3 regions of the Streptomyces sp. NPDC059092 genome follow, and region 3 is predicted to be linked to each of the others. Evidence: riboswitches for the same ligand, from Rfam matches in the RefSeq annotation. Region 3 holds a riboswitch; each other region holds the start of a gene.
What was found. A riboswitch is a leader RNA that binds a small molecule or an ion and turns the genes downstream of it on or off. The one in region 3 is predicted to bind cyclic di-AMP.
Positions count from the first base shown of each region.

Region 1 (2,253 bases), on a different contig from region 3:
CCCCGGAGAGCCCGATCTGCTGGCCCGGGGTGACGCTCTGGCCGGCCGAGACGGAGAGGGACGAGAGGTGGGCGTACTGGGAGTACATCCCGTTGTCGTGCCGGATGACGATCTGGTTGCCGTACGAGCCACCGTCGCCGGCGGTCACGACGGTGCCCGCGCCGACCGCCTTCACGGTGGTGCCGGTGGAGGCCACGAAGTCCACACCGGTGTGGTAGCCGCTGGACCAGCTTCCGCCCGCGGCGCGGTACGCCGTACCGACACCGACGCCGTCGACCGGCAGGGTGAAGCCGGAAGCGCTGCTCCGCGCGGCGGAGTTGGCGGCGGGCGCCGCGCTCTTGGCCGCCGTGGAGGACTTGCCGGACGAGGCGGCCTTCGACGACGGCTTCGACGGCTCGGAGGCCCTCGACGGCTTCGAGGTCTTCGACGACTTCGAGGCGGTGGGCGCCTCCGAGCGGGCGGTCGCGGGCTTGCCGCCGATGGTGAGCTTCAGGCCGGGGTGGATCAGCCCGGGGTCGGCGCCGACGGCCTGGCGGTTGTCCTCGTACAGCCGCTGCCAGCCGCCCCGCACGTTCTGCTCGTCAGCGATCTTGGAGAGGTAGTCACCCGCGACCACCGCGTACGTGTGCACACTCGTGTCCGCCGACCGCGTCACCTGCGTCGCGGCGGCCCCCTGCGGCGCCGCGGCGGGCAGCTTCTGGGCGGTGTGCGCGGTGGCGGGCGCGGCCTGCGGGGCGGCGGCGGGCGCGGCCTGCGGGGCGGCGGCGGGCGCGGCCTGCTGCGCGGCGTGCGCGCCGGTGGCGCCGATGAGCGGCAGCGCGATGGCGGCGCCACCGGTTCCGGCGGCGATGAATCCGCGCGAGAACGGGTTGGTCCTCGGACGGCGGTGCTTACCCTTCGCGGGCATGGCGAATTCCTCTCCGGCGCCTGCGAGGTGAGCTGTCGGGTTCGGGCTGGAGATGCCCGGCCGCGCATGGTGCGCGACTTCACCCCGAGCCGTCCCTGATGCCGGAGCACCGGAACGGCGTACTACCTGGGTCCCCCGCTCCTGCCACGCGTGAATGGGTGGATGGTGTCCCCGAGGCGGCGGCAGGATTCGGCGTTCCGCTCGGATTGAGGGTGAACGTAGGCGAGTGGGACGGCCGGAACAAGCCACCCTTTTCCGTCGGCGGCGCACACTCCTCTCCGGCGGAAGATCGCCGGTCACCCTGCGTGGAGGCCTCCCTCCAAATCCCTTTCGAGGTGGCCTTTCCCTTTCGCCCCGCCGCCACGGAACGTCACGGATATGATCCTGCTCACCCGGCGACACCCATCTCCCCCTCGATCGGGGCAGGTTATATGGAATCAGTCAATCCGGATAGATGCCTGTTTGGGCGTTTCCTCCCCTCGCGTCCTGTCCGTACGCGGACGCTCCCGCACCACCGCGCGGAACCGATCAGCCTCCGAACAGATGTCGTAGGGTCAGCAACCGACTCCGCCGGCGAACAGCGCCGACGGCAGACCTGGAGGAGCAGGCGTGACGCAGCAGTCACCGCAGGTCCCGTCCACCGAGCCCGAGCTGTCCGGAGTACGCAACTTCCGTGATGTCGGCGGCCTGCCGACCGTGGACGGACGGCGGGTACGGTACGGCGCGCTCTACCGCAGCGGACATCTCGCCCACGCCACCGCCGACGACACCGTCTTCCTCGCCGGCCTGGGTCTGCACACGATCTTCGACTTCCGCAACTCCGCCGATCTGAAGCTCGACGGCGCGGACGTGGAGCTGACGGGCGTACGCCACGTGAACATCCCGCTCTCCGACCCGGCCGACGGCGCCGAGTTCTGGCGGATGGTCCGGCACGGCGACCTCGACCAGCTCCGCTCGCTCCTCGGGGACGGCAGAGCGGCGGCCCGGATGACCGGCTCGTACGGCGCGATCGTCACGCAGCGCACCGCGGAGCACAGCCGCCTGCTGCACGCGCTCGCCGCGGACAGCCTCCCGGCCCTGCTGCACTGCGCGGCGGGCAAGGACCGGGCCGGCATCTCGGTCGCCGTGGCGCTGCTCGCGGTCGGCGTCGAGCCGGAGGCGATCGAGGCGGACTACCTCAAGTCGAACGACCCCCACCGCCGCTACGCCTTCCGCCGCGCCGACCGCACGCCCGGCGCGGCCTCGGGCGAGGCGATGGCGCTGCTCAGCCCGCTCTTCGACGCCCGCGCCGGATACCTCGCCGCCGCCTTCGAAGCCATCGGGGAGACCTGGGGCTCCACCGACCG
Region 1 covers NZ_JBHZEJ010000017.1:20,153-22,405, forward strand. The annotation lists gene ACFXPL_RS13030 (peptidoglycan DD-metalloendopeptidase family protein) at 1-907, opposite strand, end outside; cyclic di-AMP (ydaO/yuaA leader) riboswitch at 912-1,078, opposite strand; gene ACFXPL_RS13035 (tyrosine-protein phosphatase) at 1,517-2,253, shown strand, end outside.
Region 1: linked by a shared signal. The riboswitch ahead of ACFXPL_RS13030 (peptidoglycan DD-metalloendopeptidase family protein) and the one ahead of ACFXPL_RS12470 (transglycosylase SLT domain-containing protein) in region 3 are both predicted to bind cyclic di-AMP.

Region 2 (2,253 bases), on a different contig from region 3:
ACCCGTGCTGCCGTCGTCGAGGCCGACCTCGACCTCGACCGTGGGGTTGCCACGGGAGTCGAGGATTTCCCGGGCTACGACGACGTCGATGGACGGCACGAGCATCTCCTTCTGGGATGTGACGCGTGGGTGCAGGGTCTCTTGGCCTTGCGCCATGAGCCTAACCGGCTCCGGGTCATCGGCCAGCCGGTGCCCGCCCCCTAAGACGCTCCCGCCCGTACGGACCGCCCGTACGGACCGTTCGTACGGACCGTTCGTACGGACCGTTCGTACGGACCGCCGCTACCGGCCGGTAGCGGGACCGGTGACGGCGAGCGGCGGATACGGGGCCCGACCCGGCGCGTACGGGGGTGACGCGCCGGGCCGGGGAGAACGGGTCAGCTCAGGTGGAGCTGCTGACCCGGGTAGATGACGTCCGCGTCGGGGACGATGTCCTTGTTCAGGTCGAAGACCTTCTCCCAGCCACCCTTGACCTTCTGGGCGGTGGCGATCTTGGAGAGGGTGTCGCCGGACTTGACCTTGTACTCGCCGTCACCCTTCTTGATCGTGGTGGGACGGCTCTGGCCGCGCGAGGCCGGCTGCGCCTCGTCACGGCTCGACTGCTGCGGCTGCGCCTGCTGGCTCGGGGCGGACTTCTGCGTACCGGAGTTGCTGGAGCCGCCGGAGTTGCTGGAGCTGCCCGAGTTGCTGGAGCTGGAGGAACCGGAGTCGGAACCGGAACCGGAGCCGGTCGAGCCGCCGCCGTTCGAGGCGCCGGAGAGGTTCACGCCGCAGTTCGGCCAGGCGCCCTTGCCCTGGCCCGCGAGGACCTTCTCGGCGACGGCTATCTGCTGCGACTTGGATGCCTGGTCGGCGCGCTGGGCGTAGGAGGTGCCGCCGTACGCGGCCCAGGTGGAGGGGGTGAACTGCAGGCCGCCGTAGAAGCCGTTACCCGTGTTGATCGACCAGTTGCCGCCGGACTCGCACTGGGCGACCTGGTCCCACTCGGAGGTGGTGGCGGCGGAGGCGGCGGTGGCACCGAGCAGGGGGGCCGCGACGGCGGCACCGGTGATCCCGGCGAGCGTCACGTAGCGAACGGCCTTGGACGGGCGACGGTGCTTGGCCTTGCTGGAACGCAGCTGCATGGAACACATCTCCTCACCGACGCCTACGAGGTGAGCTGTCGGGTTCGGGCCAATGAGTTGCCCGGCCGCGTGCTTGCACACGCGGCTTCACCCCAAGCCGGCCTCCAGCCGTCTCTCGACGGCCGGGCCCGGCACAAACCTTTGGGTCCCCCGCTCCTGCCTTCGGCGCTTGAAGCGACGATTACTCCCCCCGACCGACGGCAGGATTCGGCGTGACGGTCGACGAGGCCCGCGGTGCGAGCGGTTCAGACCGTAATCACAGCCCTGCCCGTTGTTCAAAGGAGCACATCCCGGAAAAAACGCCCTTACCTCCCCCGGCGGACAATACGTTTCCGCAGGTGAGAACCGGATTGACCCAACCCCCGGGGAGAAGAGCCCGAGTTGCGGCGAAGAGACCCTTGTCTCACTTGCACAGAAGTGGACATACGGTCGCTAACTGACCGTGTTCCGCCCGGAGATCGGAGGCGCTGGCCAGGACGGACGCAGCCGAAGAGACGTCAACGGGGCCCCGTTCAACGGCACTCGCCCGCGCCCGCCCCGGAGCCGCCCGCTCCGGTCGCGGGGCGGCCGACGCGGGTTGCCGGACCCGTCGGAACCGTGGCCGCCGGAGCCGTCCGCCCGGGGCGCCGAAACCGGCCGCTCCGACCCCGAAAGCGGCGGCTCCAGCCCCGGAACCAGGCGTTCCTGCCCTGGAATCAGACGCTCCGGTCGCCGGGGAACACACACCGGTGCCGAAGCCGCCCGCGGCCGTCGTCGGCACCGTGGGCGCCGGAGCCGGGAGGCCAGGGACCGGGGGGCCGGGGACCGGGAGCCGGCGGCCGGGGACCGGGGGCGCCGGAACCGGGGGCCCGGGGCGCCGGAGCAGCCCGCTCCGGACCCGGGACCGCTCTCCCCGGTCGCCGGAGCCGCAGGCCGCCAACGCCGGAACCGGCGGCTCCGGTCATCGGAACCGCCGGCCCCTGGCCTCGCGCGGGTGGCTCAGACCCAGCCGCCGACGACCTTCTGCCCGCCGGTCGCCAGGGTGAGGTGGCCGCCGACCGTGGTGACGACCCTCTCCACCTCGCGCTCCACGCCCTCCGTGAGCCTGCCCCCGTCACGCGCCCCTCCGGACCCGCGGGACGCGCGACTG
Region 2 covers NZ_JBHZEJ010000081.1:8,890-11,142, forward strand. The annotation lists gene eno (phosphopyruvate hydratase) at 1-105, opposite strand, end outside; gene ACFXPL_RS32330 (transglycosylase family protein) at 378-1,124, opposite strand; cyclic di-AMP (ydaO/yuaA leader) riboswitch at 1,130-1,302, opposite strand; gene ACFXPL_RS32335 (transglycosylase family protein) at 2,103-2,253, opposite strand, start outside.
Region 2: linked by a shared signal. The riboswitch ahead of ACFXPL_RS32330 (transglycosylase family protein) and the one ahead of ACFXPL_RS12470 (transglycosylase SLT domain-containing protein) in region 3 are both predicted to bind cyclic di-AMP.

Region 3 (2,253 bases):
GACGATGCAGGGGTCGGTGCGGGTGGCCCAGCTCTGCCATGAGACCGGCCTGACGTGGGGCTGCCACTCCAACAATCACTTCGACATCTCGCTGGCCATGATGGCCCACTGCGGGGCCGCGGCCCCGGGTGAGTACAACGCCCTCGACACCCACTGGATCTGGCAGGAGGGCCTGGAGCGGCTGACCGTGGAGCCCCCGCGGATCGTCGGCGGCGAGGTCACGGTCGACGACACTCCGGGTCTCGGCGTCGAACTCGACATGGACCGGCTCCTCGCGGCCCACGAGTTGTATGTGGAGAAGAACCTTTCCGGCCGGGACGACGCCGCGGCGATGCGTTTCCTGGTGGGTAACTGGGAGTTCGACAGTAAGCGTCCCTGCCTGGTGAGGTGAGGCGGGGCAAGGTGAGGGGGCCGTTCCGTTCGGGCCCCCTTTGCCACGCTCATGACCGACCTCTACGACGACGGCCGGAAGATATCGCGGAAAGCGTGGAGGAAGGCATCGGGAGGCGCCGCGTGATGCGACAGGCCGTCACCACGGCGAATCCCCGGGCGAATTCGGTGACGTCCCGAGTCAATTCCCGCGACATGTTCCCAGTTGTCGGAGCGTCGGGTGAGGGGGCGAGGGGGCACGCTCATCCACGTGTGCCCAATAAGGGCGTTTTGTCCCTCTTTACCGTTAAGTGAATATAGGTAGTGTTGGGCGTTCTTGACGCCTTAAAGGTCTTTTGCCTGTCCGATTATTCCGTTACGTTCGTGACGTGCGTCACTGCCGCGTCGGCCGACGGCTGGGGCGAGGTGGGCGTTTTCTCTCGCGAGAGAGGAAAGTTGAGTTCCCGGGACGGCATCGAAGGGGCTATTGCACCGAAAATTCGGAACTTGTGCCGTCCTGATATCTCGCTTACGTTCTCGTCCATCCGGATGGAACGCCCAATCCTGCCGCTGTCCGGAAACCCAGACACCTATCCGTCAGAAGGCAGGAGCGGGGGACCCAGGTAAGTCGCCGGTCCGGATCTTCCGGAACGGCTTGGGGTGAAGCCGTACGCATCGCCGTACGGCCGGACATCTCCAGTCCGAACCCGACAGCTCACCTCGCAGGCGACGGAGAGGAATTCGTCGTGCCCAGAAACGCCAAGCACCGCCGTCCCAGAACTGGCTCGATCGCCCGACGCCTCGTCGCGGTGGGCACCGGGGGCGCCGCCCTCGCGATTCCGCTGGTCTCCGCGGCCACCGCCCAGGCGGCGACCCCGGCTACGGGATACGTCAGCGCCGCCAAGGTCGCGGAGGCTCCCGCCGCCGTGCAGAAGGCCACCACGTACGTCGTGGTCTCGGGCGACTCCCTGTCCAAGATCGCGCACGCGCACTCGGTCAGCGGCGGCTGGAAGAAGCTCTACGCGGACAACCGGAGCGCCGTCGGGGCCAACCCGTCGCACATCCACCCCGGCCTGAAGCTGGCCCTCAAGGGGAAGACGGCGGCCACCGCCACCAAGTCGGCCACCGCCGCCAAGCCGGCCGTCGAGGCGAGCACGAAGTCCGCCACGACCGGCTCCGTCACCCAGGCCGCCGTGAAGACGTACGACAACAACCTGGACGGCTGGATCCGCGAGTCGCTGGACGTCATGGCCCAGCACGGGATCCCCGGCACCTACGAGGGCATCCACCGCAACGTGATGCGTGAGTCCTCGGGCGACCCGAACGCCATCAACAACTGGGACATCAACGCCCAGAACGGCGTCCCGTCCAAGGGGCTGCTCCAGGTCATCGCCCCGACGTTCCAGGCGTACCACGTGCCCGGCACCTCGACGGACAGCTACGACCCGGTCGCCAACATCACGGCCGCGTGCAACTACGCCGCCGCCAGGTACGGCTCGATCGACAACGTGAACGGTCCTTACTGAGCGGACCCGCGCCGCCCCGACGGGCGGCGAACACACCGGGCCCCGGCCCCGCCGTCCAGCGACGGCGGAGCCGGGGCCCGTCCCTGTGCGCGCGCCCACACCCAGTCGCCGTGCGCGCCCTCCCACATCACACACGCCGCGCGCGCAGCTCCCGTATCCCCGCCACCGCCAGGACCAGCGCCGTCGCGCCCAGGGACCACAGGAGCTGCGGGCGGGCCGTGTCGTCGCTGAGCATCAGGACGAACACCGTCCCCATCGCGGCGAGCGTCACCCAGGTCAGGCCGGGGAAGAGCCACATCCGCAGGACCAGGCGCTCGGGTGCCTCCCGCTCGATGCGCGGGCGCAGCCGGAGCTGCGA
Region 3 covers NZ_JBHZEJ010000016.1:22,397-24,649, reverse strand. The annotation lists gene ACFXPL_RS12475 (enolase C-terminal domain-like protein) at 1-391, shown strand, start outside; cyclic di-AMP (ydaO/yuaA leader) riboswitch at 947-1,111, shown strand; gene ACFXPL_RS12470 (transglycosylase SLT domain-containing protein) at 1,116-1,895, shown strand; gene ACFXPL_RS12465 (amino acid permease) at 2,023-2,253, opposite strand, start outside.